One region of the Allobosea sp. LjRoot237 genome, then DNA from elsewhere that is predicted to be linked to it. Evidence: riboswitches for the same ligand, from Rfam matches in the RefSeq annotation. Region 1 holds a riboswitch; the other holds the start of a gene.
What was found. Region 1 has a riboswitch for glycine ahead of gcvT (glycine cleavage system aminomethyltransferase GcvT). Riboswitches for the same ligand answer to the same signal wherever they lie in the genome.
Positions count from the first base shown of each region.

Region 2: another riboswitch for glycine. It lies ahead of ACSQ24_RS21850 (hypothetical protein); the one in region 1 lies ahead of gcvT (glycine cleavage system aminomethyltransferase GcvT).

Region 1 covers NZ_CAXUQP020000001.1:4,064,124-4,079,650, forward strand. Annotated here, with positions in the region: gene gcvPA (aminomethyl-transferring glycine dehydrogenase subunit GcvPA) at 1-1,296, opposite strand, end outside; gene gcvH (glycine cleavage system protein GcvH) at 1,443-1,817, opposite strand; gene gcvT (glycine cleavage system aminomethyltransferase GcvT) at 1,847-2,995, opposite strand; glycine riboswitch at 3,053-3,152, opposite strand; glycine riboswitch at 3,157-3,256, opposite strand; gene ACSQ24_RS19785 (hypothetical protein) at 3,332-3,949, opposite strand; gene ACSQ24_RS19790 (invasion associated locus B family protein) at 3,946-4,455, opposite strand; gene coxB (cytochrome c oxidase subunit II) at 4,820-5,701, shown strand; gene ctaD (cytochrome c oxidase subunit I) at 5,759-7,393, shown strand; gene ACSQ24_RS19805 (heme o synthase) at 7,525-8,481, shown strand; gene ACSQ24_RS19810 (cytochrome c oxidase assembly protein) at 8,771-9,349, shown strand; gene ACSQ24_RS19815 (cytochrome c oxidase subunit 3) at 9,399-10,256, shown strand; gene ACSQ24_RS19820 (DUF983 domain-containing protein) at 10,333-10,707, shown strand; gene ACSQ24_RS19825 (SURF1 family protein) at 10,704-11,468, shown strand; gene thrC (threonine synthase) at 11,538-12,953, shown strand; gene ACSQ24_RS19835 (M16 family metallopeptidase) at 12,950-14,302, shown strand; gene ACSQ24_RS19840 (GNAT family N-acetyltransferase) at 14,308-14,919, shown strand; gene ACSQ24_RS19845 (EAL domain-containing protein) at 15,057-15,527, shown strand, end outside.
Region 2 covers NZ_CAXUQP020000001.1:4,473,850-4,489,376, reverse strand. Annotated here, with positions in the region: gene ACSQ24_RS21890 (DUF808 domain-containing protein) at 53-1,054, opposite strand; gene ACSQ24_RS21885 (ImuA family protein) at 1,229-2,047, shown strand; gene ACSQ24_RS21880 (Y-family DNA polymerase) at 1,965-3,674, shown strand; gene ACSQ24_RS21875 (error-prone DNA polymerase) at 3,913-7,437, shown strand; gene ACSQ24_RS21870 ((R)-mandelonitrile lyase) at 7,618-8,031, shown strand; gene minE (cell division topological specificity factor MinE) at 8,264-8,527, opposite strand; gene minD (septum site-determining protein MinD) at 8,524-9,339, opposite strand; gene minC (septum site-determining protein MinC) at 9,437-10,177, opposite strand; glycine riboswitch at 10,477-10,577, shown strand; gene ACSQ24_RS21850 (hypothetical protein) at 10,714-10,968, shown strand; gene lhpI (cis-3-hydroxy-L-proline dehydratase) at 10,977-12,692, shown strand; gene ACSQ24_RS21840 (DMT family transporter) at 12,716-13,657, opposite strand; gene ACSQ24_RS21835 (ABC transporter permease) at 13,647-14,459, opposite strand; gene ACSQ24_RS21830 (ABC transporter substrate-binding protein) at 14,502-15,467, opposite strand.

The DNA.
Region 1 (15,527 bases):
ATCCGTGTTCACTTCGGTATTGGCGACGATCAGGAGATCGTCGAGCCCGGCGCCGGGCCTCAGGCGCGAGGCCGGCACGCCGGCGAGGATGCCCTTGGCGGCCATGGCTTCGACGACCTCAGCTGCCGGCTTGGAAAGCTTCAGCGTGAATTCGTTGAAGAAGGTTTCGTTGACAACTTCGACGCCCTTCACCCCGGCAAGTGCGTCGGCGAGCTTCACCGCATTGGCGTGGTTGAGTTCGGCGAGGCGCGACAGGCCGGCCTGGCCGAGCAGCGTCATGTGGATGGTGAAGGCCAGCACGCAGAGGCCGGAATTGGTGCAGATGTTCGAGGTCGCCTTGTCGCGGCGGATATGCTGCTCGCGGGTCGAGAGCGTCAGCACGAAGCCGCGGCGGCCATCGGCGTCGACGGTCTCGCCACAGAGCCGGCCCGGCATCTGGCGGATATATTTCGACTTGGCGGCGAAGAGGCCGACATAGGGGCCGCCGAAGTTCAGCGCATTGCCGATCGACTGGCCCTCGCCGACGACGATGTCGGCATCCTGGGCGCCGGGCGGCGTCACCGCGCCGAGCGAGACGACCTCGGTGAAGACCGCGATCAGCAGCGCGCCATGGGCATGGGCCTTGTCGGCGATCGGCTTGAGATCGCGCAGATTGCCGAAGACGTCGGGCGACTGGACGACGACGCAGGAGACGCTGTCGTCGATCTGGCTGAGAATATCCTCGGTGGCGCGGACATCGGGCTTCAACGCCACGACCTCGTCGTTCGCCATCTCGGACAGCGTCTCGACGACCTGGGTGTAGTGCGGGTGCAGGCCGCCGGAGAGCACCGCCTTGCGCCGCCTGGTGACGCGGTGCGCCATCAGCACCGCCTCGGCGGTGCCGGTCGAGCCGTCATACATCGAGGCGTTGGCGACTTCCATGCCGGTCAAGCCTGCGACCTGCGTCTGGAACTCGAAGAGATATTGCAGCGTGCCCTGGGCGATCTCGGGCTGGTAGGGCGTGTAGCTGGTCAGGAATTCCGAGCGCTGGATCAGATGGTCGACCGTCGCCGGGACATGGTGCTTGTAGGCGCCCGCCCCAACGAAGAACGGTACCGCGCCGGCGGCCGTGTTCTTCGCCGACAGCCGCCCGAGGATGCGCTCGACTTCGAGCTCGCCCTTGGCGCGCGGCAGGTCGAGCGGCTCTTTCAGCAGCTTGCCGGCGGGCACATCGGAGAAGAGCGCGTCGACATCGGGGACGCCGATGCGCGCGAGCATGTCCTCGCGGTCGGTCTCGGTCAGGGGGAGATAGCGCATTCCGGTTTCCAGTCCTCGATCGATGCGGCGGGCCACCGCCCGTCATGCTCGGGCTTGACCCGAGCATCTCTTCAACCAGTGCCTTCTCGTCCGGAGATTCTCGGATCTCCGCTGCGCTCCGTCCGAGAATGACGCGTCCCGACGCCTCAAAGCGTCTTGACGTAGTCCTGGTACTCGGCCTCGCTCAGCAGGCCCTCCAGCTCGGCAGCGTCCGTGAGCTTGAGCTTGACGAACCAGCCCTTGCCGGCCGGGTCCTCGTTGACCGTGCCGGGCGCAGCCTCGAGCTCGCTGTTGACGGCGACGACCTCGCCGGAGACCGGCGCATAGACTTCGGAAGCTGCCTTGACGCTCTCGACCACGGCGGCCTCACCGCCCTTGGTCAGCGCCTTGCCGACCGAAGGCAGCTCGACGAAGACGACGTCGCCGAGCTGACCCTGGGCGTAGTCGGTGATGCCGACCGTGCCGGTATCACCCTCGATGCGGATATATTCGTGGTCCTTGGTGTAGCGGGTCTCGGCCATGGGTTTCCTCCGGCGAAAAGGGATGAAGCTCAGCGCTTGTAGCGGTTGGGGACGAAAGGCATGGCGGCGACGGTCGCCGCCAGCGGCTTGCCGCGCACGATCAGGTCGAGCTTCGTGCCGGGAGCAGAATGCTCCCGGGCGACGTAGCCCATAGCGCAGGGGCCGTTCAGGGTCGGGCCGAAACCGCCAGAAGTGACTTTGCCGACGATGGTGCCGTCGGCGGTCGCGATCTCCGCTCCCTCACGCGCCGGAGCGCGGCCTTCCGGCAGCAGGCCGACGCGGATGCGGGCCGGCTTCTCGGCGAATTCGCGCTGGATGCGCGCCGCGCCCGGGAAGCCGCCTTCCTCGCGCCGGCGCTTCTGGATCGACCAGTTGAGCGCCGCCTCGACCGGCGAGGTCGTGGTGTCGATGTCATGGCCGTAAAGGCAAAGCCCGGCTTCGAGCCGCAGCGAATCGCGGGCACCGAGGCCGATCGGCTTGACGCGCATGTCGAGCAGGAGCGCGTCCCAGATCTCGCCGATGCGGTCGGCCGCAGCGGAAATCTCGTAGCCGTCCTCGCCGGTGTAGCCGGAGCGGCTGACATTGGCCTTGACCCCGCCGAGCTTCATCGTGCGCAAGGTCATGAAGCCCATCTCGGCCGCTTCGGGATTGAGCGCCGCCAGCGCTTCCTCGGCCTTCGGCCCCTGCAGGGCGATCAGGCCGCGATGCTCGGCTTTGACCAGCTTCACATTGGCCGGCAGGCGCGCCTCGATATGAGCGTAGTCGGCGATCTTGCAGGCGGCGTTGACGACGAGCAGCAGCGCGCCGTCCTCGTCGGGATCGGCCGAGCGCGTCACCATGAGATCGTCGAGAATGCCGCCGTCCTCGTTCAGCAGCTGCGAATAGCGCTGCTTGCCGGGCGGCAGGTTGACGATATCGGCCGGGATCAGCGCCTCGAGGGCGCGGGCCGTGGTCTCATGGTCGGGACCGACGAGGAAGGCCTGGCCCATATGCGAGACGTCGAACAGGCCGGCACTCTCACGCGTCCAGTTGTGCTCGGCCATGATGCCAGCCGGGTACTGGACCGGCATGTCGTAGCCCGCGAACGGCACCATGCGCGCGCCTGCCGCAACGTGGCGGGCATGAAACGGCGTCTTGAGCAGCGGCTCGGTGCTTGCAGTCTCGGCTTCGGCAGCCATGGCATCCCTTCCAGAGTCGAGCGCGAGCCCCGGACGGAATCGTCCGGAGCGCGCCCCCTCTGTCTCGGGACCTGAGAGATTTCCCCGCCAGGCTTAAAGCCTTGGGCGAGTTACCCCCGTCGGTGGGCGAGCCTAAAAGGCCCGCCACTTTCCAGAGCGCCAATTCCCACGCGGTCCGTTTGCCTGAGCGTTTCCGGGGCGGTTGCGCCTTCGGCGCCGGGTCCGGACAAGTCCGGCTCCGGTCTCTCCCGCGGGGATGATGCGGCTGAGCCAGCAATAGACGAGCGAGGGGCCGAGTCAATCGGCCCCCTGCCTCAGTTCACGGCAGCGTGCTGCTTATCTGCGCCGGCGCCGTGCCGGCTCGCCGCCGCCGGTGCTCAACCCGACGATGATCTCGACCTCGCCGGAGCCAGGCGGGACAACGATGTTGCCCTCGACATGCGAGAAGTCGGCACCGGTCTGGCCGGAGGGGATCGCCCCGCCGACACGGGCGCTACGGCGCGCGATGACCTGGTTATTGCGCATCACCTGGGTGATCAATGTCGCGCCATAGCTGCCGGCGCCACCGGCCGGGCCAATCAGGATACGCCCCTCGACGCCGACCTTGAGGGTGAAGCCGCCATCCTTGTTGGCCTGGGTACACTCGCGCGCGGTGGTGGTGATCGAGACCTGGCTGCGCAGGCTGCCGCTGTCCTGCCCCGACTGGGCGCGGATCGCGGCGCCGCCATCGGCGATGATCACCGAGGGGCAGATGAAGTTGACCTCATCGTCGGTCGGCAGCTGATTGGGCGCCGGCGGCGTGGTCGACTGGAACATGAGGATATTGCCGAGCTTCTGCGTGGTGCTGGGCTCGCCCGTGCTCGAGGAGCCGGAAGAGCCGCAGCCGGCGAGTGCGAGCGCCAGGCCGGCAGGCAGAATGAACCGGCCGATACGGCCAGCAAAGCGATCAATCACGGCAAAGCCTCCACGCCGGGGCCGAATCCGTTGAGCGAAACCGGAATTCCGACCCCTTCCTCCGGCGTCTGAAACACGATGAATGTGGCGCTCTTACCAGTCTTGAGCTGACCGAGCAGGGTATCGTCCATCACGACCTCGGCGACACAGCCGGTCGTCAGGCAGCGCACGAAGCCGGCGCGGCCGATATCCTTGTCGTCGATCTTGAGGCCGAGGCCGGAGGGCAGCAGCACGCCGAGCGGCGCGACCACGCGCAGCAGACGGCTCTTCTGGTCAGCCGTCTTCAGCACGATCACCAGCAAGGTGAGGTTCGGCCGATCCTCGGCGGCGACGTTCTGCACGAGCGCGCATTGCTCGGCCTTGGCGCCGGGCGGGGTCTCGCAGCGCATCTGCCAGTCGCCATGGGTGGAACGCACCGCACCCTGCGCAAGGGCAGGCACAGCCGAAAGCCAGCCGAAGCCTAGGACGGCGAGCGCCGCGGCCACGGGACCGATAGATAAGCGCATCCGTGTCCTCCTCTCCTGATGGACATGGGGATGCACGCATACCCATGTCGAACGGCGCCCCCGCCATGCGAGAATGCGTTCCGACCATGCGTCCCGATTCCTGTCAAGGCGAAGCATCATAAGCGCCCGCGCGGCGGACTCGACGCTGGCAGCGTCGACCGGCCGCCCGCCGCCCATGCGCATGTCGCGTACTTATGCCGCACGGACTGCGTCACAGCCTGTCATTGTCCCACTGGCGCAAGCGTGATCTTTGATTTATCGCAATGCCGAACAACCGGGGTGGCCAGACGTGGCCGTCCCGGCGCGCCTGCCTTGAAGCTGACCGAGGCAGATCGCGCGGCATCAAAGGAGCTATGTCGGACCGATGCGATTTGTGACCACTCCTCTCAGGAACGCGCTGGCGGCCCTCGCTGCAGCTCTGGCAGCGTTTTCGCCGGCCGCCGCATCGGCCCAGAACGGCATGCCGCAGCCCTGGGAGCTGAATCTGCAGCCGGCTGCGACCGAGGTCGCGACGTTCATCCACTGGTTCCATGACTCGGTGAACGTACTCATCTTCATCATCACGCTCTTCGTGCTGGGGCTGCTGATCTATGTCGCCTGGCGCTTCAACGAGAAGCGGAACCCAGTCGCCTCGAAGACGACGCACCACGCGCTGCTCGAAGTGGCCTGGACGATCATCCCCGTTCTGATCCTGGTCGTGATCGCGATCCCCTCCTTCCGCCTGCTCAAGCTGCAGCTCGAGATTCCGCAGGCCGACATGACCGTGAAGGTCACCGGCAAGCAGTGGTACTGGTCCTACGAGTACCCGCAGGAAGGCGGCAGCTTCGGCTTCGATTCGCTGATGCTCGACGAGAAGCAGCGCGCCGAGGCGATCCAGTCCAAGAAGATCGCCGAATCCGAGGCGCCGCGCCTGCTCGCCGTCGACAACGAGGCGGTCGTTCCGGTCGGCAAGATCGTGCGCGTGCAGGTCACCGGCGCCGACGTCATCCACAAATTCGCTCTGCCGGCCTTCGGCCTGAAGATCGACGCCATCCCCGGCCGCCTGAACGAAACCTGGTTCAAGGCCGATCGCGAAGGCATCTTCTACGGCCAATGCTCGTTCATCTGCGGCCAGAACCACGCCTTCATGCCGATCGCCATCCGCGTCGTCAGCCAGGAGCGCTACACGGCCTGGCTCGCGGAAGCGAAGCAGAAATTCGCCAATGCGGCCGACGCCGCCAGCAAGGTCGCCGAAGCGACCCGCTGAACCCGACACTCTTGAAAGAACTCACGCGAACCGTATTCGCAGGAGGAGACGAATTTCATGGCTACCGCGGCTCCCCACGCCCACGGGCATGACGACGCCCACGCCCACGAGCACCATACCCCCACGGGTTGGCGGCGCTGGCTGCTCTCGACCAACCACAAGGACATCGGCACGCTCTATCTGATCTTCTCGATCATCGCGGGCCTGATCGGCGGCTTCCTGTCGATCATGATGCGCATCGAGTTGCAGCAGCCGGGCCTGCAGATCTTCGCCAACGGCCAGAGCTACAACGTCTTCGTCACCGGCCACGGCCTGATCATGATCTTCTTCATGGTCATGCCCGCGGTGATCGGCGGCTTCGGCAACTGGTTCGTGCCGCTGATGATCGGGGCGCCGGACATGGCCTTCCCGCGCATGAACAACATCTCGTTCTGGCTGACGGTCGCGGCGCTGATCCTGCTGCTGATCTCGATGTTCGTCGAGGGCGCCCCCGGCGCCAAGGGCGTCGGCACCGGCTGGACGGTCTATCCGCCGTTCTCGTCGACAGGCCATCCCGGCCCTTCGGTCGATTTCGGCATCCTGTCGCTGCACCTTGCCGGCGCAGCCTCGATCCTGGGCGCGATCAACTTCATCACCACCATCCTGAACATGCGCGCGCCTGGCATGACCATGCACAAGATGCCGCTGTTCGCCTGGGGCGTGCTGGTCACCGCCTTCCTGCTGCTGCTTGCGCTGCCGGTCCTGGCCGGCGCGATCACCATGCTGCTGACCGACCGCAATTTCGGCACGACCTTCTATGATCCGGCCGGCGGCGGCGACCCGGTGCTCTACCAGCACCTGTTCTGGTTCTTCGGCCACCCCGAAGTCTACATCATGATCCTGCCGGCCTTCGGCATCGTCAGCCACATCATCTCGACCTTCTCGAAGAAGCCGATCTTCGGCTATCTCGGCATGGCCTATGCCATGGTCGCGATCGGCGTGGTCGGCTTCATCGTCTGGGCCCACCACATGTACACGGTCGGCCTGTCGCTCAACACGCAGCGCTACTTCGTGTTCGCGACGATGGTGATCGCGGTGCCCACCGGCGTGAAGATCTTCTCCTGGATCGCGACGATGTGGGGCGGCTCGCTCCGCTTCACCGCGCCGATGCTCTGGGCGGTCGGCTTCATCTTCCTGTTCACCGTCGGCGGCGTCACCGGCGTCGTGCTCGCCAATGCCGGTCTCGACCGTTCGCTGCACGCGACCTACTACGTGGTGGCGCACTTCCACTACGTGCTGTCGCTCGGCGCGGTGTTCGGCATCTTCGCGGGCTTCTACTACTGGTTCCCGAAGATGAGCGGCTACATCATCCCGGACTGGATCGGCAGCCTGCACTTCTGGGTCGCCTTCATCGGCGCGAACCTGCTGTTCTTCCCGCAGCACTTCCTCGGGCTCTCGGGCATGCCGCGGCACTATGTCGACTATCCCGACGCCTTCGCCGGCTGGCATTTCTGGTCGTCGATCGGCTCCTATATCTTCGCGGCCGGCCTCCTGATCTGGCTCTACGGCATCGTCGTCGCCTTCACGAAGAAGGAGCTCGCCGGCAACAACCCGTGGGGCGAAGGCGCGACCACGCTGGAGTGGACCCTGTCCTCGCCGCCGCCCTTCCACCAGTTCGAGACGCTGCCGCGCATCACCGGCTCGGACCACTGAACACATCGGCGGCGGGCCTCTCGCCCGCCGCCGCCCCTCCCCCGAGCGCCTGGTTCAAGGCGTTCCGGAGACGGGCGGATCCCGCAAACGATGCCCTCGGGCATCACGAAAGTTGAAGCGAACGAATTTCGATGTCTGCTGCCTTCGATCAGATCCCCCAGGCTGACGACGGAGTCTCGCTGAGTTCCACCGGCGAGGCGCGCGACTTCTTCGCGCTGCTCAAGCCGCGGGTGATGTTCCTCGTGATCGTGACGGCGCTTGGCGGCATGGTCGCGGCGCCAGGGGCGGTCAATCCGGTGATCGGCTTTGCCGCCCTGCTGGCGATCTCGGTCGGTGCCGGCGCCTCGGGCTGCCTCAACATGTGGTGGGATGCCGACATCGACGCGGTGATGGCGCGCACAGCCGGTCGCCCGATCCCCGCCGGCCGTATCCTGCCGTCCGAGGCGCTCGCCTTTGGGCTGACCCTCTCGATCGGCTCCGTGCTGGTCCTCGGCCTCGTCGCCAACCTGCTCTCGGCGGCGATGCTCGCCTTCACGATCTTCTTCTACATCGTCGTCTATTCGATGTGGCTGAAGCGGGCGACGCCGCAGAACATCGTCATCGGCGGCGCCGCCGGTGCCTTCCCGCCGATGATCGGCGAAGCCGTGGTCACCGGCGATTTCGGCATGACCTCGATCGTGCTGTTCGCGATCATCTTCCTGTGGACGCCACCGCATTTCTGGGCGCTGGCCCTGGTGAAGTCCGACGACTATGCCCGCGCCGGCATCCCGATGCTGCCGAACGTCGCCGGCCCGGCCGCGACCCGCCGACAGATCGTCGCCTATACGCTGGTGCTGGCTCCGGTCGCGGTGCTGCCGGCGCTGATGGGCTTCGGCGGGCTGATCTATCTCATCGTCTCGGTGGTGACCGGGCTCGCCATGATCGGCCTGTCGCTGCGGGTGCTGCGGGTCACGCAGGGCGAAGCGGCCAACAAGGCGGCCTATGCCCTGTTCGGCTTCTCGATCCTCTACCTCTTCCTGCTCTTCGCCGTGCTGCTGGCCGAGAACGGCCTCGGCCTGATGTGGGCCCTGCCCAAGGTGCTGGGATGAGTAAGGACCCGCAGGACAAGAAGCAGCCGCAAGATCACGACGATTTTGGATCGGATCGATCCAAAATCGTGAACGTGATCGATTCTAAGGGGCTGGAGCGGGATTCTCGCGAAAAACCGGTTCCCACTTTTTCGCGTCCCGCTCCGGCGCCGTTCTCGCCGGAGGACATGGCCCGGCGCAATCGCCGCTCGATCGCGCTTGCGCTCGTACTCGGCGGGCTCGTGCTGTTCTTCTTCATCGTGACGCTGGCCAAGACCGGGCCGGCGATCCTCAACAGGCCGCTGTGACGATGACGGCCGCCTCCAGAAACCGCCGTACCGTCCTTGCCTGCAGCGCCGCCGTGCTCGCCATGACCGGGCTCTCGTTCGCCGCGGTGCCGCTCTACAACCTGTTCTGCAAGGTCACGGGCTTTGCCGGCACGCCGATGGTCGGTACCGCCGCCACCGGCAAGACCAGCGAGCGGATCGTCTCGGTCGCCTTCGACGCCAATGTCGCGCCGGCTTTGGGCTGGCGCTTCGAGGCGGAGAAGACGGAGATCAAGGCGCAGGTCGGCGTGACGCAAACGGTGTTCTACAAGATCACCAACACGTCCTCGCGGCCGATGACCGGGATCGCGACCTACAATGTCCAGCCGAACCAGTCGGGCGCCTATTTCGTCAAGATCCAGTGCTTCTGCTTCACCGAGACGACGCTGCAGCCCGGCGAGACCCTGGAAGCGCCCGTGGTGTTCTACATCGATCCCGAGATCGAATTGAACCGCGAGCTCGCCAGCCTGAAATCGATCACCCTGTCCTACACCTATTTCCCGTCGAAGAACGGGCAGCCGGTGGCGGAAAGCAAGGGTGACGGCAACCAACCGAAACTATAAAGCTGCGCTGACGCGCTGCGCTTCTATCGGACGTGGAGAGTTAAGCACGATGGCCGGGGCCCACACCAAGAACCACGACTACCATCTCGTCGACCCGAGCCCGTGGCCGATCGTCGGCGCCGCCAGCGCAACCACGATGGCGATCGGCGCCGTGATGTGGATGAAGTCGCTGCCGCTGCTCGGCATGAACATCGGCCCGCTGGTCTTCGGCATCGGCCTGCTCGGCGTGCTCTACACCATGCTCGCCTGGTGGATGGACGTGACCCGCGAGGCCGAGCGCGAGGGTCATCACACCCGCGTGGTGCAGCTGCATCACCGCTACGGCATGATGATGTTCATCGCCTCCGAGGTGATGTTCTTCGTCGCCTGGTTCTGGGCCTATTTCGACGCCAGCCTGTTCACCGGCGAGCACATCCAGTACGCCCGCGCCGAGTTCACCGGCGGGCATTGGCCGCCCAAGGGTATCGAGACCTTCGATCCCTGGCACCTGCCGCTGCTCAACACCCTGATCCTCCTGACCTCCGGCACGACCGTGACCTGGGCGCACTACGCCCTGATCCAGGGCGACCGGAAGAGCCTGAAGCAGGCTCTGTGGCTGACCGTGATCCTCGGCATCCTGTTCACGATCACCCAAGGCTACGAGTACGCCCACGCCGCCTTCGCCTTCAAGGGCAACATCTACGGCGCGACCTTCTTCATGGCGACCGGCTTCCACGGCTTCCATGTCATCATCGGCACGATCTTCCTGGCGATCTGCCTGTGGCGCGTCTATCTCGGCCACTTCAAGCCGGACCAGCATCTCGGCTTCGAGTTCGCCGCCTGGTACTGGCACTTCGTCGACGTGGTCTGGCTGTTCCTGTTCGCCTCGATCTATGTCTGGGGCTCCGGGACGCCGGCAGCACACTAGGTCCCGGGCCGAAAGCGGCCGCGAACCTTACAAAGGGGCGGCCGCGAGGCCGCCCTTTCCATTTGAGGAGGCTGTCATGGCCGAGCCGCAGATCACGCCGCCATCACCCTTCTCGACGGGGCTGGCGGGCCGCTGTCCGCGCTGCGGCGAGGGCAAGCTGTTCGATGGCTACCTCAAGCTGAAGCCGCGCTGTTCCGCCTGCGGGCTGGATTTCGCCTTCGCCGATTCGGCCGATGGGCCGGCCGTGTTCATCATGCTGATCGCCGGCTTCTTCGTGCTCGGCCTCGCGCTCTATGTCGAGATCGCCTACACGCCGCCGATCTGGCTGCACCTCCTGCTCTGGCTGCCGCTGGCGCTCGTCACTTGCCTCGGATTGCTGCGGCCGATGAAGGGCCTGGCAGTCGCCTTGCAATACGCCCACAAGGCCGAAGAAGGCAGGCTGAAGAAGTGAGCGAACAGATTGCTTCCGCGAGCCGGCCAAAGCTGCTGCTGCCGGCCCTGCTGACTGCCATCGGCGTCGGCGTGCTCTTCTACCTCGGCGCCTGGCAATGGCAGCGCATGGACGAGAAGCGCGCCTTCATCACGCGGCTGGAGACACAAGCCGCAGGCCCCGCCGCCCCGCTGCCGCCGACGAGCGACTGGCCACGGCTCGACCTCGCCGCGATTGATCTCACAAGAGCTGTCGCCAAGGGCAGCTATCTCGACGGAATCGCCGGTGTGCGCACCACCATCGCCGCCGGCCCGCCCGGCTCGCGCCAGCTCTCCGGCTTCGGCCGCTGGGTCTTCCAGGGCTTCCGGCTGGAAGACGGCGCGACGATCCTGGTCAATCGCGGCTTCGTGCCGGAAAGCCGCTTTGCGGCGATCGCCCCGGCAACCGGCGCTGCGACCATCACCGGCTATCTGCGCGCGCCGGAAACCCGCAACAGCTTCACGCCGGCCGATCTGCCGCAGCAGCGCGAGTTCTACACGCGCGACCCTGCCGGCATCGCCGCAGCGCTCGGCCTGGCCACGGCCGCCCCGTTCTATCTCGAAGCCGAGCGGCAGGGCGACGGGTTGACGCCGCCGGCCGGCGTCGACGTCAAGGAACTGATCGCCCGCATCCCGGACAACCATCTGCAATATGCGCTGACCTGGTTCGGGTTGGCGGCGACACTGATCAGCGTGTTCGGCGCCTATGCCTGGCAGGCGCGGAGGCCGACGCAGGGCGGCTGATCAGCCTTTGCTTTTGCCCTCCCCCGCCAACGGGCCTATAGGATCAGCACGACATCAGAGATCATCACCGTGCTGCATATTTCGACCCGTGGCGAAGCGCCGTCGCTCTCCTTCGCCGACGCGCTGCTCGCCGGACTCGCCCGTGACGGCGGCCTCTATCTGCCGCAGACGCTGCCGCGCCTCGGCACGCAGGAGATCGCGGGCTTCGCCGGCAAACCCTATGCCGCAGTGGCGGAGCGCGTCGTCGGCGCGCTCGCCGATGGCGACATCGCCGCCGATGCGTTGAAGGCCATGATCGGCGAGGCCTATGGCACGTTCCGCCATCCAGCGGTCTGCCCGCTCGTCCAGCTCGGCGACAACCTGTTCTCGCTCGAGCTCTTCCACGGCCCGACGCTCGCCTTCAAGGACGTGGCGATGCAGTTGCTCGGCCGGCTGATGGACCATGTGCTGGCGCAGCGCGGCGAGCGCGCCACCATCGTCGGCGCGACCTCGGGCGACACCGGCAGCGCCGCGATCGACGCCTTCAAGGGGCTGGAACGGGTCGACGTCTTCATACTCTATCCGGAAGGCCGCGTCTCCGACGTGCAGCGCCGGCAGATGACCACCGTCGAAGCCGACAATGTCCACGCCATCGCGATCGAGGGCACCTTCGACGATTGCCAGAACCTGGTGAAGGCGCTGTTCAACCACCACGCCTTCCGCGACGAACTGCGTCTCTCCGGCGTCAACTCGATCAACTGGGCGCGGATCGCGGCACAGGTCGTCTACTATTTCACCGCCGCGAGCGCGCTCGGCTCACCTCACCGTCCGGTCTCGTTCGCTGTGCCGACCGGTAACTTCGGCGACATTCTCGCCGGCTGGATCGCCAAGCAGATGGGGCTGCCGATCGGCCGGCTGATGGTCGCCACCAACAGCAACGACATCCTGGCGCGCACGCTCGAGACCGGCGTCTACGAGATGCGCGGCGTTGCGGCGACGACCTCGCCCTCGATGGACATCCAGATCTCCTCGAACTTCGAGCGCCTGCTGTTCGAGGCGCATGGCCGCGACGGCGCCGCCGTGCGCCGGCTGATGCAATCGCTGGCTCAATCCGGCCGATTCGAGATCGCGCCCGAGCCGCTCGCCCGCATCCGAGCCGATTTCGACGCGGTCTCGCAGGACGAGGCCTCGATCGCCAACGAGATCGGCACGACCTGGCGTGAGGCCGGCTATCTGCTCGACCCGCACAGCGCGATCGGCGTCGCCGCCGCCCGCAAACTGCTCGCGAGCGACCCGGCAACGCCGGTGGTCGCGCTCGGCACCGCCCATCCGGCCAAGTTCCCGGCCGCGGTCGCGGCGGCGAGCGGCGTCACGCCCGCTCTCCCTGAGCATCTGTCCGACCTGATGGAGCGCAAGGAGCGTTTCAGCGTGCTGCCGAACGACCAAGGCAAGCTCGAGCGCTTCGTCGCCGAGCGCGCCCGCGCCGTGCGGAGCGCCGCAGCATGAAGGTGATCAAGACGTTGAAGGCGAAGACCGACAAGCCGAAGAGCGTGAAACAGGGCGAGGCAGCCGGCCACGATCCGGCCGTCAGCCTGACGACGCTGCCGTCCGGCCTGCGCATCGTCTCCGAGCGCATGGCCCATGCCTCGACCGTCTCGCTCGGCATCTGGATCGGCGCCGGCGCGCGCGACGAGCTGCCGCATGAACACGGCCTCGCCCATCTGCTCGAGCACATGGCGTTCAAGGGCACGGCCCGGCGCACCGCGCTTGAGATCGCCGAGGAGATCGAGAGCGTCGGCGGCGACCTCAATGCCGCGACATCCGTCGAATACACCTGCTACACCGCCCGCGTGCTCGGCCAGGACCTACCGCTGGCCGTCGACATCCTCTCCGACATCCTGACCGCCCCCGCCCTCAGCGAGGAAGAGCTGGCCCGCGAGAAAGGCGTGATCCTGCAGGAGATCGGCGCCGTCCAGGATACGCCGGACGATCTCGTCTATGACCGCTTCCTGCAGGCCGCCTTCCCGGAGCAGCCGCTCGGCCGCCCGATCCTCGGCACCGCGGAGACGGTCAACAGCTTCACGCCCGACGCGATCCGCGCCTATCTCGGCCGGCACTACCATGCCGGCAACATGGTGCTGGCGGCAGCCGGCGCCGTCGACCATGACGAACTCGTCGCGCTGGCGAAGAAGGCTCTTGCCGACCTGCCGCCGAAGCTTGCCGCAGCACCCAGCCCGCGATCGCAGGCGAGCTATCACGGCGGCGAAGCCCGCATCGACGGTGACGAGGAGCAGGTCCACATCGTCCTCGGCTTCCCCGGCAAGCCATTCACCAACGGCGCGCATTATCCGCTTCAGATCTTCTCGGCCGTGCTCGGCGGTGGGCTGTCCTCGCGTCTGTTCCAGGAGGTGCGCGAGCGCCGTGGCCTGGCCTATGCGATCGACGCCTTCCACTGGCCCTTCTCCGATTGCGGCGTCTTCGGCATCAGCGCCGGCACCGCGCCGGAGGACGTCGGCGAGCTGGTCGAGGTCGCGCTCGACTGCCTGGGCCAGGCGGCCCGCGACGTCAGCGAGGTCGAGGTCGCCCGCGCCCGGGCCCAGATGAAGGTCGGCCTGCTGGCTTCGCTGGAGAGCCCTGGCGGCAAGCTCGAGCAGATGGCGCGCCAGGTACTCGTCTTCGGCCGAGCAATCCCGCGCGAGGAGCTGGCGCGCCGGCTCGATGCGGTCAGCCTCGCCGATGTGCGTGCGGCCGGTCAGGCCCTGCTCGACGGCGTGGTCACCGTCGCGGCCGTCGGCCCTCTCGACAATCTTGCCCCCGTGGCCACCCTGCGGGCCATGCTGGCGCGGGCCGCCTGACGAAAATGGCGCTCTTCCGCTTCGCCACCGACCCACCGGCGCGGCCGCTGATCAGGACGCAGAACCTGATCATGCGCGCCCCACTCGCCGGCGATTATTCGGCCTGGGCGAGCCTGCGGATGCAGAGCCGCGACTTCCTGACTCCATGGGAGCCGGTCTGGAGCGAAGACGATCTGACCCGCACCTCGTTCCGCCTGCGCGTCAAGCGCGCCGCCCGCGAGATCGCGAGCGATGAAGCCTATTCACTGTTCGTCCTCGATGCACATTCGGAAGCCCTGCTGGGCGGACTGACTCTAGGCCTGGTCCGGCGCGGCGTCGCGCAGGCCTGCACGCTCGGCTACTGGATGGGCCAGCGCCATGCCGGCAAGGGCCATATGACTGAAGCGGTGCGCGGCGCGCTCGACTTCGCCTTTTCCGAGCTGGCTTTGCACCGGGTCGAAGCGGCCTGCCTGCCGAACAACGAGCCGTCGCGCCGGCTTCTGGAACGTGTCGGCTTCACACGCGAAGGCGAGGCCCGCGGCTATCTCAGGATCAACGGGGTCTGGGCCGACCACCTGCTCTATGGCCTGCTCTCCTCGGAACCGCGTCGCCCGCCCGAAACCGGCCGCAAGCTGTGAACAGGCCGGCATTGCCTTGCCCTCGCCACGTCGCGCCGATACCACTGACCATTACGCCTGAAGAGCCCGCCGCAGAGTCCACCTTGTCATCGCCATATCGCTTTTTCCGGTCCGGCATCGCCGTTTTCGGTTTCCTGATGCTGGTGCTGCTCACGCTGCCGCGCCCGGTGCTGGCGGTCGAAGCGCAGCGCGTGCCGCTCGACGTGCCGGTGCTCGACCTGACGGATGTGGTCGAGCGCAACAAATCCGACGGCGACGTCATCCAGATCTCGACGGCGCCGGGCGCCGACGGCATCGTCAGGCGCATCGCCGTCAGGGCGCGCGAATCCGGGGCACGGCCGGACTGGATTGTCTTCGCGCTGACCAATGATTCCGACGAGCAGATCGATCGGCTGCTGGTCGCGCCCTTCCACCGCCTGATCGGCTCCGGCGTCGTCTGGCCCGATCTCGGCGACCGCCGGATCGAGGCGATCACCGCGAGCCAGGGCCTCAGGCCCGAGCGCGAAGAGGCGCCTGACGCCGACATCTTCCAGATCACGCTCGATCCCGGCACCACCGTCACCTTCGTGGCGGAGCTGAAATCGCCCAACCTGCCGCAGCTCTATCTG
Region 2 (15,527 bases), 410 kb from region 1:
CAATAGGGCGAGCGGTCCGGTCGTATCCGGAAAAGGGGCTGGAGAAACGGGGCTAGTGCTGCTGCGTCTCGGCTGCCGCCGCTTTCGCGCTGCTGCCGCGTCGGGCCTTCAGGATCGGCTCGACGATGAAGTGCATGCCGACAAGGCAGAGTCCGCCGATGATGAGCCCGAACACCGCGGAGGCGGCGGCGGTGGTCAGCCATTCGAGCACGCTCGATAGCGCGGGCCAAGCCTGGCCGACCGCGACAGCGACGCCATGGATGGCATGCTCGATCCCGGCGAGCCCATAGCCGGCGAGGCCGTGGATGATGATGCCGCCACCGACCCAGAGCATCGCCGCCGTGCCGACCGCGCTCAGCAGCTTGAGGAAAGGCGGCATGCCGGTGACGAGCCCACGGCCGAGGAGCCGGATGGGAAGAAGGCCGCTGCGGGCCAGCGCGACGCCGGCATCGTCCGCCTTCACGATCAGGGCGACGACGCCGTAGACCAGCACGGTCATGCCGAGCCCGACCACGGCCAGCACCAGCGCCTGCATCCAGAAGGAGGAGGCAGTGACGCCGGCGAGCGTGATCGCCATGATCTCGGCCGAGAGGATGAAGTCGGTCTTGATCGCGCCGGCGATCTTCTGCTCCTCGAGCTGCTTTGGGTCGAGGATGTCGGTGCCGCCTTCGCCGGTGATCTCGTCATGATGCGCATGCGGCACGACGAGCTCGTAGACCTTCTCGAAGCCCTCGAAGCAGAGATAGGCACCGCCTGCCATCAGGAGCGGCGTGATCGCCCAGGGCGCGACGAGGCTGAGGACGAGCGCCGCCGGCAAGAGGAAGAGCAACTTGTTCTTGAGCGAGCCGAGCGCGATCTTGCCGATGATCGGCAATTCGCGCTCCGCCGCGAAGCCGACGGCATAGCGCGGCGTCACCGCCGCGTCGTCGATGACGATGCCGGCCGCCTTGGCGCCGGCCTTGGTCGCTTGCGCGGCGGCGTCGTCGAGCGCGGCCGCGGCGACCTTGGCCAGGGCTGCGACGTCGTCGAGAAGGGCGAACAGTCCCGAACTCATGGCGGTCTCCAGGCGCGGCCGCGGATCGGGCGGCGCGTAGCTGATAGGTGATCCGATTTGCCCTGATATGACAGCAGCGAGGCGCCCGCAGGCAAGCGGGAGCGGATGTGGGCTTGACTCCGGCGCGGTTTGGAGTCGCTTTATGCTTGGAACAAAAAGTGAACATATACTCCTATGGCAGACGCTCCTACCCGATCCCTGGCTGCCCTTCGGCAGAGCCTCGCCCTGGCGGGGCTGGCGCGCGAGCTCGCGCCGGTGGAGCGGGTCGCCTTCGGAGCGCCCTCGCTGGACGAGCCGCTGGGTGGCGGCATCGCGCGCGCCGCCCTGCATGAGGTCTATGCCCCGGCCGCGGCCGATCTTCCCGCCGCCACGGGCTTCGCCGCGGCCCTGGCGCTGCGCGCCGCCGGATCGCGCCCCCTGCTCTGGGTCCGGCAGGATTTCCTCGATGCCGAGGCCGGGCGCCTGCACCCGCCGGGCCTGGCCGAGCTCGGGCTCGACCCGTCGCAGATCCTGCTGGTCAGGGTCCGGGATGGCGAGGGGGCGCTACGGGCCGGTGCGGAAGCGGCGCGCTGCGCCGCGCTTGGAGCTGCGCTGATCGAGCCCTGGGGCGCGCCGCGCCAGTTCGACCTGACCGCCAGCCGCCGCCTCGCGCTGGCGGCTGAGACTTCCGGCGTCCTGACCCTGCTGCTGCGGGTGGCGGCTGAGCCTGAGCCCAGCGCCGCCAGCACGCGCTGGCAGGTGCGCGCTCTGCCGTCGCGGGCGCGCGAGGCGGAGGCGCCGGGCGATCCCGCCTTTGTATTACGGCTGCTGCGCCATCGCGGCGGCCTTGGTGAGCGTGAGTGGCGTGTGGAGTGGAGCCGTGACGAACGATGTTTCCGGGACAGGATTGGGGACGAGGGAGGCAAAAGGGATGCAGCGCCGCTATCTCGCTCTCTGGTTTCCCTATCTGGCGAGCGAGCGCCTGCGCCGCCGGGCCTCCGCCGGGCCGGATGAAGGACGCGATCCCCTTTCCCCCGCTTGCGGTGGGGAAGGGTTAGGGATGGGGGGCCGGAAAGCAGGGCTGGACCATTCGTCCAGTTCAGTGCCGAGCGGCACAGCCCCCCACCCAACCCTCCCCACCGCAAGCGGGGGGAGGGCTGATGGCCGCGGACGACTACCTCCGGATGAGCGCCCGCTCGTCCTGGTCGAGAAGGATCGTGGCGCGCTGCGCCTCGCCGATTGCGACCAGCGGACGGTCAAGCTCGGCCTGACGCGCGGGCTGACGCTGGCCGATGCCCGCGCCCGCATCCCGGAGCTCACGGTGGTCGAGGCCGATCCGGCCGCCGACCAGCGCCTGCTCGAATGGCTCGCCGCGCTCTGCGACCGCTTCACCCCGCTCGTCGCGCTCGATCCGCCGCATGGGCTCGTGCTCGACATCACCGGCTGCGCCCATCTCTTCGGCGGCGAGGTGGCGCTGCGCCAGCGGCTAGGCATCGGCATGCGCCGGCTCGGCCTGAGCCTGCTCGCCAGTATCGCCGGCACACCGGAGGCGGCCCGCGCCCTCTCTCGTTTCGGCGACTGCGCCGTCTCCCGTCCGGGCGAGGACGAGCGACGGACACTGCCGCTGCCAGTCGAGGCGCTGGAGGCTCTCCCTGAGACGGTGATCGCCCTGTCGCGCGCCGGGCTGAAGACGCTGGGCGATCTCGCCGGCCGGCCCTCGCATACGCTCGCCGCCCGCTTCGGCGAGACACTCGTTACAAGGCTGCGCCGCATCCTCGGCCATGAGGACGCCCGCATCACGCCCTTGCGGACACCGCCCGATTGCGTGGTCGAGCGGCATTTCCCCGATCCGCTGCAGGATACCGACGGGCTCGAGGCGATCGTCGCCCGCCTGCTCGGCGAGGCCGGACGCCTGCTCGAGGCCCGCGGCGAGGGCGGGCGTGCCTTCGAGATCAGCTTCTTCCGCAGCGACGGCGCCGTGCGCCGGCTGGCGCTGGAGACTGGCAGGCCCTCGCGTGACGTCGCCGCGATCCTGCGGCTCTATCGCGAGCGCATCGACAGCCTGGCCGATCCGCTCGATCCCGGCTTCGGTTTCGACGCGATCAGGCTAGGGGTGCTGGTCTGCGAGCCGCTCGGCACGCCGCAGGCGAGCCTCGACGGGCGCGCCGTCGAGAAGGAGGCGGTGGCCGATCTGGTCGATCGGCTGGTCGCCCGCTTCGGCCGCGAGCGCGTGCTGCGCTTCGTTGCGCAGGACAGCCATCAGCCTGAGCGTGAAGCTGCGCTGGTTCCGGCTGCGTCCGGCAAGGCGGACGCGGCACCCTGGCCCATCTCGCAGCCGGACGAGCCGCCGGCCCGCCCGCTCCAGCTCTTCGAGCCGCCGCAGCCGGTCGAGACCCTGGCCGAGGTGCCTGATGGACCACCCTTGCGCTTCCGCTGGCGGCGCGTGCTGCACGAGATCGCCCGCGCCGAGGGACCGGAGCGGATCGCGCCGGACTGGTGGCGCGACGGACCCAATGAACACACGCGCGACTATTATCGCGTCGAGGATGCGCTGGGCCGCCGCTTCTGGCTGTTCCGCGCCGGTCTCTACGGCCGCGAGACGACCGCGCCGCGCTGGTATCTGCACGGGCTGTTCGCGTGACCGCCTATGCCCTCCTTTGGACTGGGAGCTGGCCCGCTCCCTCCCCCCTTGTGGGGGAGGGTTGGGGAGGGGGGTATCGAGAGTGCTGTGCTGTAAGGCTGGGCCCAACCAATATCGAGGGCGCCCTGCTTCCGCGGCCGTACGGCTGGCTACCCCTCTCTCTAGCTCTCCCCCACAAGGGGGGAGAGGACAGGGCGCGGTTCCCACGCGCGGGCGATAACCTTCGGCAGGCGCGGTCATGACCGCCTATGCCGAACTCGTCGCCGCGAGCAATTTCTCCTTCCTGCGCGGCGCCTCGCCCGGGCCGAACCTGGTGATGACCGCGCTGCTGCTCGGCCAGACCGGCCTCGGCATTGCCGACCGCAACACGGTCGCCGGCGTGGTGCGGGCCTGGAGCGCGCTCCGCGATCTGCGCGAGGACGGCGTACTGGCTCCCGAAAAGATTCGCGAGGGTGGCAGTCCCGGCGAATACATCTGGGTCGAGAACCCGGCCTTCGCCGATTTGCCCTTCACCTTGCCTCAGCTCCAGGCGATGGCGAAGGCCTTCAAGCTTGCCACCGGTAGCCGCCTTGTCTTCGCCGATGGGACGCCCGACATCGTCGCTTATCCCGCCAATCGCGCCGGCTGGGGAAGGCTCTGCCGTCTGCTCACGTTAGGCAATCTGCGTGGGGCCAAGGGCGAATGCATCCTCAATCTCGACGACCTCCTGAACGACGCCCGCGACCTCCTGCTGATCGTCATGCCGGAGCGTCGGCTCGACGGCCTGCCTGGGCTGCTGTCCCGCCTCGACGATGCCGCGCCCGGTGCGGTCTGGCTCGCCGCCACCATGGCGCGCCGCGGCGACGATCGCCGCCGCCTCGCCCGGCTGAAAGGTATCGCAGCTGCGACCCGCACCCCGCTGATCGCGACCAACGACGTGCTCTACGACGCGCCCGAGCAGCGCGACCTGCAGGATCTGCTGACCTGCATCCGCGAGGGTATGACGATCGACAGAGCCGGCCGCTTGCTTGAGGCCAATGCCGAGCGCCATTTGAAGGCGCCGCAGGAGATGGCCCGGCTCTTCAGAGAGGCGCCGGAGGCGATCGAGGAGGCGCAGCATCTGCTCGGGCGCATCGATTTCGATCTGGGTGAGCTCAGATACGAATATCCGGACGAGCCGGTCCCGCCCGGCTGGGGCCCCCAGGCCTGGCTGGAGGAACTCGTCCGGAGGCGCGGCGAAATCCGCTATCCGGACGGTGTGCCGGACAAGGTCCGCGATCTGCTGGCTAAGGAGCTCGCCTTGATCGGTAAGCTCGATTACGCCCGCTATTTCCTCACCATCCGCCAGATCGTCGATTTCGCCGAAAGCCGGGGCATCCTTTGTCAGGGCCGAGGCTCTGCCGCCAACTCCGCCGTCTGCTACGTGCTCGGCATCACCGCTGTGAACCCGGCCGAAAGCGACGTGCTGTTCGAGCGCTTCATCTCGACCGAGCGACGCGAGCCACCCGATATCGACGTCGATTTCGAGCATGAGCGGCGCGAGGAAGTGATCCAGTGGATCTATGAGAAATACTCGCGTGATCGCGCCGGCATCGCCGCGACCGTGATCCATTACCGGCCGCGCAGCGCCATGCGCGAGGCCGGCAAGGCGCTGGGGCTGACCGAGGACGTCACCGCCCGTCTGGCCTCGACGCAATGGGGCAGCTGGGGCTCCGACATCACCCGCAGCCAGATCCGCCAGGCCGGGCTCGATCCCGATAATCCGGTGATCGCGCAGGCGGTGCGGTTCGCCGTGCGCCTGCTCGGCTTCCCGCGGCATCTCTCGCAGCATGTCGGCGGCTTCGTGCTGATGCGCGGCCGCCTCGACGAGACCGTGCCGATCGGCAACGCCGCGATGGACGACCGCACTTTCATCGAATGGGACCGCGACGACATCGACGCTGTCGGCCTGATGAAGGTCGATGTGCTCGCATTGGGCATGCTGACCTGCATCCGCAAGGCTTTTGACCTGCTGCGCGATAAAGAGGAGATCGATCTGGGGCTCGCGGATGTCCCGCAGAAGGACGACGAGACTTACGACATGCTTTGCGAGGGCAAATCCCTCGGTGTCTTCCAGGTCGAGAGCCGGGCGCAGATCAACATGCTGCCGCGCCTGAAGCCGCGAAAGCTCTATGATCTCGTCATCCAGGTCGCGATCGTCCGCCCCGGCCCGATCCAGGGCAATATGGTCCACCCCTATCTGAAGCGGCGCGCCGGGATCGAGGATGTGACCTATCCGTCGCCCTCGCCGGAGCATGGCCCGCCCGACGAACTCTATGAGGTACTCAACAAGACGGAAGGAGTCCCGCTCTTCCAGGAACAGGCCATGCGTCTGGCCATGGTCGCGGCGAAGTTCAGCGACATCGAGGCCAACGGCCTGCGCAAGGCGATGGCGACCTTCCGCAATGCCGGCACCATCGGCAATTACGAGGCGATGATGGTCGAGCGCATGGTCGGGCGCGGCTATGAGCGCGACTTCGCCCAGCGCTGCTTCGAGCAGATCAAGGGCTTCGGCAGCTACGGCTTTCCCGAAAGCCACGCCGCCTCCTTCGCCAAGCTGGTCTATGTCTCCTCCTGGCTGAAATGCCACCACCCGGCGATCTTCGCCGCGGCGCTGCTGAACTCGCAGCCCATGGGCTTCTACGCTCCGGCCCAGATCGTCCGGGAGGCGCAGGAGGTTGGCGGCGTCGAGCCGCGGCCGATCGATGTGAACTTTAGCGCCTGGGACAATCTGCTGGAGGAGGTGAGCGGCCCTGAGAGACCATCGCTGGAGGGTGGGGGCGATCCCCTTCCCCCCGCTTGCGGTGGGGAAGGGTTAGGGATGGGGGGGCGGAAAGCAGGGCTCGACGATTTGTCTATGTCGCGCCGAGCGGCACTGCCCCCCACCCCGGCCCTCCCCACCGCAAGCGGGGGGAGGGGGAAGAATCGCTGGGCGCTGCGGCTCGGCCTGCGCCAGCTCGACGGCTTCAAGGAGGAGTGGGCGGAGCGCCTCGCCGGCGCGCGCGGCGAGGGCTATCGCGATGTCGAGGAACTCGCTCGTCGCGCCCGTTTGCCGGCCCGCGCCATGCGCCTGCTCGCCGATGCCGATGCCTTCCGCTCAATGGGACTGGATCGGCGCGAGGCGCTCTGGGCGGTGCGCCGCCTGCCGGACGACGAGGCGCTGCCGCTGTTCGAGGTGGCGCAGGCACGCGAGCTCGGCGCCGAGCAGGCCGCTGCACTGCCTACGATGCCGCTAGCCGAGCACGTCGTCGCCGACTACCAGACGGCGCGGCTCTCGCTGAAGGGCCATCCGATGGGCCTGCTGCGACCCCGCTTCGCCCGTGAGTGCATCGCCAGCTGCGAGCAGATTTCAGCCATGCGCGACGGGAGCTGGGCCAGCGTCGCCGGCGTCGTGCTGGTGCGCCAGCGCCCCGGCAAGGGCAATGCCATCTTCATCACGCTGGAGGACGAGACCGGCATCGCCAATGTCGTGCTCTGGGCCCGCGATTTCGAGCGCTTCCGCCGCGAAGTCATGGCGGCGCGGCTGCTCCTCGTCGAGGGCAGGGTGCAGAAGAGCCCGGAGAACGTGATCCACCTGATGGCGAAACGCGTCGTCGATCGCTCGGCCGAGTTGCTCAGCCTGTCTGACACCCATCGCGCCGAGATCGTGCTCACCCGGGCCGACGAATTCCAGCATCCGCAGATCCCGCGGGCGCGCCACCCGCGCAATGTCCGCATCCTGCCGAAGTCGCGCGATTTCCATTGAGGCCGGGAACACAGCCGTCATTGCGAGGAGCGCAGCGACGAAGCAATCCAGGGAGGCGTAGAGCGCTGCCGCCCCTGGATTGCTTCGCTGCGCTCGCAATGACGGTGCAGCCTTGAGCGAAAGCGTCCTAGAGTGCCGGCATCGAATTCGCTCGCGAACGCAGGCCTAAGGAGATAGCCCATGAACATCATCCGCGCCGGGACAAGGGCTTCGGCGAAAGGCCCGAGCGATTGGTTCAGCGGCACTGTCCGCATCGATCCGCTGTTCAATCCGCATGCGCCCGAGCGCGTGCAGGGCGCCAGCGTCACCTTCGAACCCGGTGCCCGTACGGCCTGGCACACCCATCCGCTCGGCCAGACGCTGATCGTCACGGCGGGCTTCGGCCGGGTGCAGCGCTGGGGTGGTCCGGTCGAGGAGATCAGGCCGGGTGACGTGGTCTGGTTTCCACCGGGCGAGAAGCACTGGCACGGCGCCGGGCCGGAGACGGCGATGACACATATCGCCGTGCAGGAGGCCCTGGACGGCAAGGTCGTCGACTGGCTCGATAAGGTCTCGGACGCCGAATACGACGGCCGCGGGCCGGCGGTGATGTGAGGCGCGCGGAGGGAAAAACCCCCTCCCCCTTGTGGGGAGGGCAGGGGTGGGGGTCGCCAAGCCGGAGCGACCGGTTGAACCAGACGCCGCCGTCGCTGCTGCCAAGCCTCGTCTTCTGCCGACGATCACCAAGCGGCACCACCCCCATCCCCATCCCTTCCCCACAAGGGGGAAGGGAGGAGCCCAGGCGATCGGCCTTTCGCAGAGGAATCCGAATAGGGAAAGGCGGCCCTCAGGCCGCCTTCTTGCCCGCATCGAATGGAATCTCGATGTCGACGGCGAGCGTCGAGACTTGGGGTCCGCGCTCCATCCGGACGGTGACCTTGTCGTCGTCGACCTGCACATGCTTGGCGATCACGCGCAGGATCTCGTCGCGCAGCTTGGTCACGAGGTCGGAACCATCGGCCGACAGGCGCTCATGGGCGAGCAGGACCTGCAGGCGCTCGCGCGCCGCGGGAGCCGACTGAGGGCGGAAGAAGAGACGACGCAGGTTCATGCCGCTTTCCTTCCGAAGATCTTGCCGAAGAAGCCGCGCTTCTCGCCGGGGATGGTCATCGGCAGGTTCTCGCCCTTGAGGCGACGCACGGCGTCGAAATAGGCGAGCGCCGGGGCGCTGCGCTCATCCGCCAGGGTGACGGGCGAGCCGATATTGGAGGCACGCAGCACGTCCATGCTCTCCGGGATGATGCCGAGCAGCGGGATCGACAGGATCTCGAGGACGTCGTCCACCTTCAGCATGTCGCCGCGCTCGGCGCGGGCGGGGTCGTAGCGGGTGAGGAGCAGATGCTTCTCCATGCGCTCGCCGTTCTCGGCCTTCAGAGTCTTCGAATCGAGCAAGCCGATGATGCGGTCGGAATCGCGCACCGAAGAGACCTCCGGATTGGTCACCACGATCGCGATGTCGGCATGGCGCATGGCGAGGGTGGCGCCGCGCTCGATGCCGGCCGGGCTGTCGCAGATCACCCAGTCGAAATGGCTCTTCAGCGCGCCGATGACCTTCTCGACGCCCTCGGAGGTGAGGTTGTCCTTGTCGCGCGTCTGCGAGGCCGGCAGCAGGTAGAGCGTCTCGACTCGTTTGTCGCGGATCAACGCCTGCGTCAGCTTGGCCTCGCCCTGGATCACGTTGACGAGGTCGTAGACCACCCGCCGCTCGGCACCCATGATCAGGTCGAGATTGCGCAGGCCGACATCGAAGTCGACGACCACGACCTTGTCGCCGTTTTGCGCCAGCGCCGCGCCCAGGGCGGCGGAGGAGGTCGTCTTGCCGACGCCGCCCTTGCCCGATGTGACCACGATGACCTTGCCCATTGACCTCTCCTAGTTCCGGTGGACGCGTTGTTTGGTCGACATTTTGAGTTGCGCGAATTCTTGTCGTTCGACCGGTTCCGGTCGAACGGAAAGCGCGCTAGGCGATTGACCCGGCCGTGAAGGTTTCGCCTTCGAGCCAGAACTGGGCAGGCTTACCGCGCAGGCCCGGCTCCAGGTCCTCGGCCGTCTTGTAGTAGCCGTCGATGCCGACCAGCTCGGCCTCGAGCTTGCGGCAGAAGATGCGCGCCTCTGCATTGCCCAGCGTGCCGGCCATCGCCCGCCCCCGCAGGGTGCCGTAGATATGGATCGAACCGCCGGCGATGACCTCCGCGCCGGACGCGACCGATCCGACGATGGTCACATCGCCCTCGGAGAAGATCGACTGCCCGGAGCGCACCGGCTGGGTGACGACGAGCGACGTCGGCGCGGTCCTGGCGGGCAGCGGCGTGGCGGGCGCCTCTGCCATGGTCTCGGCGGCAGGGGCTTCCTTGGCCGGCTCGGCCGCTGGCTCCTCGATGTCTCCGGTCGCCTTTCCGCCCGACATGGCCGGCGGCAGGTCGTTCCCGAGCATGGAGGGGCGTGCGCCCTCGATCCCCATGATCCGGACATTGCGCGCGCCGAGCTTGCCGACGAGATCGCGCAGCTGCGCGCGGTCGATCTCGAGGCCCTCGACGTCCAGTACGACCGGGCGCCGCAGGAAGAAGCCGGCGGAGCGGCCGGCGAGATCGTCGAGCCGCACCAGCCAATCCTCGAAGGGCAGCTCGGGTGTCAGCGTCAGCGCGAGATAGGATCGCCCCTTGAGGCGGATCGGCCGGGGTTTGGTTAACACGGCGGTCATCTTGGTAAATTTTCGGTTGCTCAGATGTAGGAATCGAATGGTTAACGAGCGGTAAATCGCTCGGGCGATTATCGGGGAGAACGGCCCGGAAAAGCGCCAAAATGTGATAAAAACCTATTATATATCAATATGTTACTATTTTATCGCGCTGATGCGCTGCCGTTAAAACCAATGAAGGAGACGCCTTGCGGGATTGGTTTGCCGAGTCGGTGGCTGTCCAACGGTCGGCGCTGAAGGTTGGCGAGCCCGGTCATGCTTCGGCCAGATCGCGCTTGACAGAAATGGCGGACAAACTAGCACTTGCCGCAGCGGGAGAGATCGGTCCGACGTCAAAATCGGACCGGCGCCGACGGAGCAACCGCCCCGGAAACTCTCAGGCAAAACGTACCGCTGCCGATGATTCGACTCTGAAACGCAGAACCGCAGTTCTGCGCCGATGGTGCAAGTCGACAGCCCAGCTGATTGGGCGCGACGAAGCTCTCAGGCCAATGACAGAGGGGGTGCTGACGACCCGCATTGCGCGGGCAGGAGCACCTATGAGCACATCCGACATCTCGCGCGTCGCCGTCATCGGCGCGGGCATTACCGACATCACCACCGCCTATAACCTCGCCCGGCGCGGCTGCCCGCCCTATCGCCATGGCAGCTTCAGCTTGCGACAGGCGGAGAACAGCGAGCGCAGGACGACGAGTGCTGCTTCAATACGCGCCTCCCATTCGATGATATCACTTCTGCGAGGACGGGCGATCTTGCACCTGACCTTGTTCCGATCCCACACCTGCTTCCGCTAAACAGTCCCATGAACTCTGCCGCACGACACGATAACGGGATCGCGGTCGCTCCCGGGAACGCCGCCGGGCCGATCGTCGTCCTGAGCGAGGCCCTGAGTTTCTGGGGCGGCGTCGATCCCGCCACGGGAGTGGTCATCGACGTGCATCACCCCTCGCATGGCGTCTCGCTCGCCGGTGCGGTCGTGATGATGCCGAGCAGCCGAGGCTCCTGCTCCGGCTCGGGCGTGCTGCTGGAACTCGCACTTTCGGGCAGGAACCCTGCGGCCCTGATCTTCGCTGGTCCGGAGGACACGCTGACGCTCGGGGCAATCGTCGCCTCGGAGATGTTCGGGCGCCACATCCCCGTCATCCGCCTTTCGGAAGGGGCCTTTGCCGCCCTGTCGGCCGCGACGGACGCGACGATCGCACCGGACGGGATATGGGCGAATGGCGGGCGTGTGCGGATTCCTCTTTCCGCGACGGCCCATGACGACCTGCAGCTTTCCCTTGCCGACCATCGCATGCTCGCCGGGGCCGAGGGCATCGCTGCCCGGCAGGCGATGCGCATCATCTGCGCCATGGCCTGCCAGCAGGGGGCGACCGACCTCATTGACGTGAGGCGGGCCCATGTCGACGGCTGCATCTATGCCGGCCCGGCCAATCTGATCTTTGCCGAGAAGATGGAGGAGCTCGGAGCGCGCGCCCGCGTTCCGACGACGATGAACGCCATCTCGGTCGATTATGCGAACTGGCGCCGTCAGGGCGTGGCGCACGATTTCGGCGAGCCGGCGACGCGTCTCGCCGACGCCTATGTGCGCATGGGATGCCAGGCGAGCTTCACCTGCGCGCCCTACTCCCTGCCGGATCCGCCGGGTTTCGGTGAAGCGATCGGCTGGTCGGAATCGAATGCGGTGATCTTCGCCAATTCCGTGCTCGGAGCCCGGACGGCGAAGCACCCGGACTTTCTGGATTTCTGCATCGCCGTCACCGGCCGGGCACCACGCGCCGGAGCTTTTCTCGACGAAGGCCGGCGGGCGCGCCGCGTGGTCCGGATCGACCTGCCGGAGAACGCGAGCTCGTCGGCCTGGCCCCTGATCGGCTATCTCGCCGGCCTCGCCTCGCCCGATCGAATCCCGCTGATCAAGGGCCTCGCGAAGACCCGGCCGACACGGGACGATCTCAAGGCGCTCTGCGTCGCCTTCGGGACGACCTCCGCCGCAGCCATGCTGCATGTCGAGGGCATCACGCCGGAAGCGGAAAGCCTCAGCGGCACTCCCGAGGACGAGATTTTTGTGACGCGCGAAGACCTTGCCGCCGGCTGGCGCAAGCTGAGCAGCGGCCCCTCGGATGTCGACCTCGTCGCAATCGGCAGTCCGCATGCCTCTCTCGACGAGTGCCGGGCCGTCGCGGAGCGTCTCGATGGCCGCCCTCTCGCAAAGACCGTCGCCGTCATCATCACGGCCGGGAGAGAGGTCGTGGCCGCGGCAGAGGCCGATGGAACGATGACGAGGTTGCGCGAGAGCGGCGTCGACGTCATTCCCGACCTCTGCTGGTGCTCGATCACACGCCCGGTTTTCCCGGAGCAGGCCAAGGTCGTCCTGACCACCTCCGGCAAATACGCCCATTACGGGCCGGGGCTCTCCGGCTGCATGGTGAGGCTCGGAACCCTCGATGACTGCATCGAGGCTGCCCTCACAGGCATCGCACCCGCCCGTTTGCCGGCCTGGCTTGCCGGGCCAGGGTGAATTTGTCTGGCACTATTCTACGGTCACGCCTTGCGCGGTGCCGATGTCACGAGCCAGATGCCGCAAACGATGATGGCGAAGCCTGCCAGGTGGAACCAGACGATCTGCTCGCCGAGCACGATGAAGCTCAGCGCTGCGCTGGTTGGCGGTAGGAGGTGCATGAACATGCCGGTCCTGCCGGGGCCGAGCACAGCGACCGAGCGGTTCCAGAAGACATAGGCCAGGATCGACGGGAAGAGCGCGAAATAGATCAGCGCGCTGGCGGTCGCCATGGTGGGCTGGAAGCCGCCCTGCAGGGCGTATTCCCAGGCGACGGCCGGCAAATGGAAGAGGACGCCGAAGAACACGGTCACGCCGAGGAACGCCATCGCCGGCAGCCCAGCCGGCCGCCAGCGGATCAGCACGGTGTACAACGCCCAGCAGCTCATGCCGGCGAAGACCAGAATGTCGCCCCGGTTGAGCGCGACGCTCAGAAGCGTCCCTGGATCCCCCCGGCAGATCACCAGAACCGCCCCGCAGAGCGAGAGCGCGATCCCGGCAAGCTGTTGCCGCGTCAGGCTCTCCTTCAGGATCAGATAGGCCAGCAGGAAGGTGGCGACAGGAAGCAGGGAATTGACCAGCGCTGCGTTGGCGACCGGCGTGTAGTGCAGCGCCGCGTAGACGAAACAGTTGAATGCAGTCACGCCGATCGCGCCAAGCAGCGCGAGGAATGGCAGGTTGCTGCGGATGCGCGGCCAGGAATCGACGACTGGCCGCCAGCAGAATGGAGCCAGGATGAGAAGGACCAGGCTCCAGCGCCAGAACGACATCTGCACGGGCGGAATCGACTCGCGCATCAGCCGCGCGATCAGGAAATTGCCCGACCAGAACAGAGGCGGGAGCGTCGCCAGCCAATAGGCCGCACGCGGCACGCCTGCCTGCGGCTTTGTGGCTGGGACAGTCCCGCCGACAGGTTCAGTGCGCATCCGAGGGGCGCCTGGTGCCGGGCAGCTCCGTATAGCGTCCGAGCACGACGTTCACGCCGACGGCGAGCAGGAATACGACGATCAGCAGCGCGTACATACGCGGCATGTCGAAGGTCGCATAAGTCTGGATCACCGCGTAGCCCAGCCCCTGATTGGCGAGCTTGGTCTCGGCCAGCAGCGTGCCGATGATGGCGACACCGAGTCCTATGCGCAGACCGTTGATGACCGGAGCGCGCATCGCCGGCAAATAGATCTTCGAGATCATCTGGCCGACATTGAGCCGGAAGCTGAGGCCGACCCGGATCAGCACGGTGTCGATCTCGCGCATCGCCGCGGCGACGCTGATCGCGACTGGAAAGAACGAGGACAGCGCGCCCATCGCGACCTTGGACCCCGGCCCGACGCCGAACCACATGATCAACAACGGAAAGAAGATGATCTTCGGGGTCGGCCCGAGATAGTGCAGCAGCGGTTCATAGGCGCGCTGCAGGAAGCGATTGCTCCCGAGCAGGATGCCGACGGCGACCCCGCCGCCGCCGCCAATGAGGATCGCGAGCGCCACCTCGCCGGCGGTGACACCGAGATTGGCGTAGAAGGTCGGCTCGACCAGGAGATGGACGAGCGCGCGTATGATGAGGAGCAGCGACGGCACGACGTCGCGATAGAGCAACCCCGAGCGCGCTGCGATCTCCCAGATCGCCAAGAGCCCCACGACGATGCCGATCCGCGTCAACAGCACGGCCCGCGCCTGGTCCATCGTCGTTGGGCGGGTTTCCGTCCGGCCGAGGGTCGTTGTCGTCATCGCGCCGTCACTCCGGGTAGACGAGGCCGTCGATGCGCAGGCTCATTTGCGCGGCGGGATCTGGATCAGCTCGGCGAGCTGCTCCTTGGTCAGCGGCTGGGCTGTGTATTTCAGCGCCACCGCGTCGGGAACGATGGTGTCCAACCCAACGATCTTGTCGGGGTCGAGCGCTTCCTTCGGGAAGAAATCATCCCGCGTGCGCCTGGCGATGGCCTCCGGAATCCCGACGAAATCGGCATAGGCCTTGATCGCTGCATCGCTGGCATACATCGCGTCGATGGTCTCGCGATAGGCGGCCATGTAGCGATCGATCACGGCCTTCTTGTTCTGGAGCGCGCTGGTGTTGGCGATCAGCAGGCGGACCGTCTGGCTTTTGAAGGCCTGGGTGTCGTTGCCGGTTGCGACGACCCGGATCTCGCCCTTGTCGAGCTGCGGCAGGCCGAAGGGCGGCGCAGCCCAGCCGACATCGATCTGGCCGGACATCACCTGGGTCAGCGTCGGCGCCGGGCCCCCGGTCGCGGTCGGGCGGATCCTGAGGCTGTTCTCCTTGATGAAGGCGTTGACGACGCCATGGGTCGACGAGCCATTGGTCGAAAACGAGACCGTGTGGTTCTGCAGATCCTTGAGCGCCTTCACCGGGGAGTCGCTTTTGACATACCAGTAGAGATCCTTCGCCCCGGTGGTCTCCGCGCCGATGATGCGGATCGGCGCGCCCTTCGAATAGGCTGAGAGCGCTCCCATGATGCCGCCGGCGACGCCGATGTCGACGCTGTTGGAAAGCACGGCCTGCTGGGTCTCGCCGCCACCCTGGGTGTAGAGCATCTCGAGCTCGAGATTGTGCTTCTTGAAGATGCCGAGCCTCGTGCCGACTTCCGAGATCGAGGTATCCCAGTTGCCGCGCTGGCCGATCGCCAGCTTGAGCTTGTCCTGGGCGGCTGCGTCCTGCGCCATCGACAGCGCGAAGCTAAGTGCCGCAAGCGTCGACATGACCGTCTTGAATGTCGTCATCCTGTCCTCCCCTGTCGCCAGCTCGGTGCGGCTGGCCTTCATCGTCCTGCCTTCGCTTCT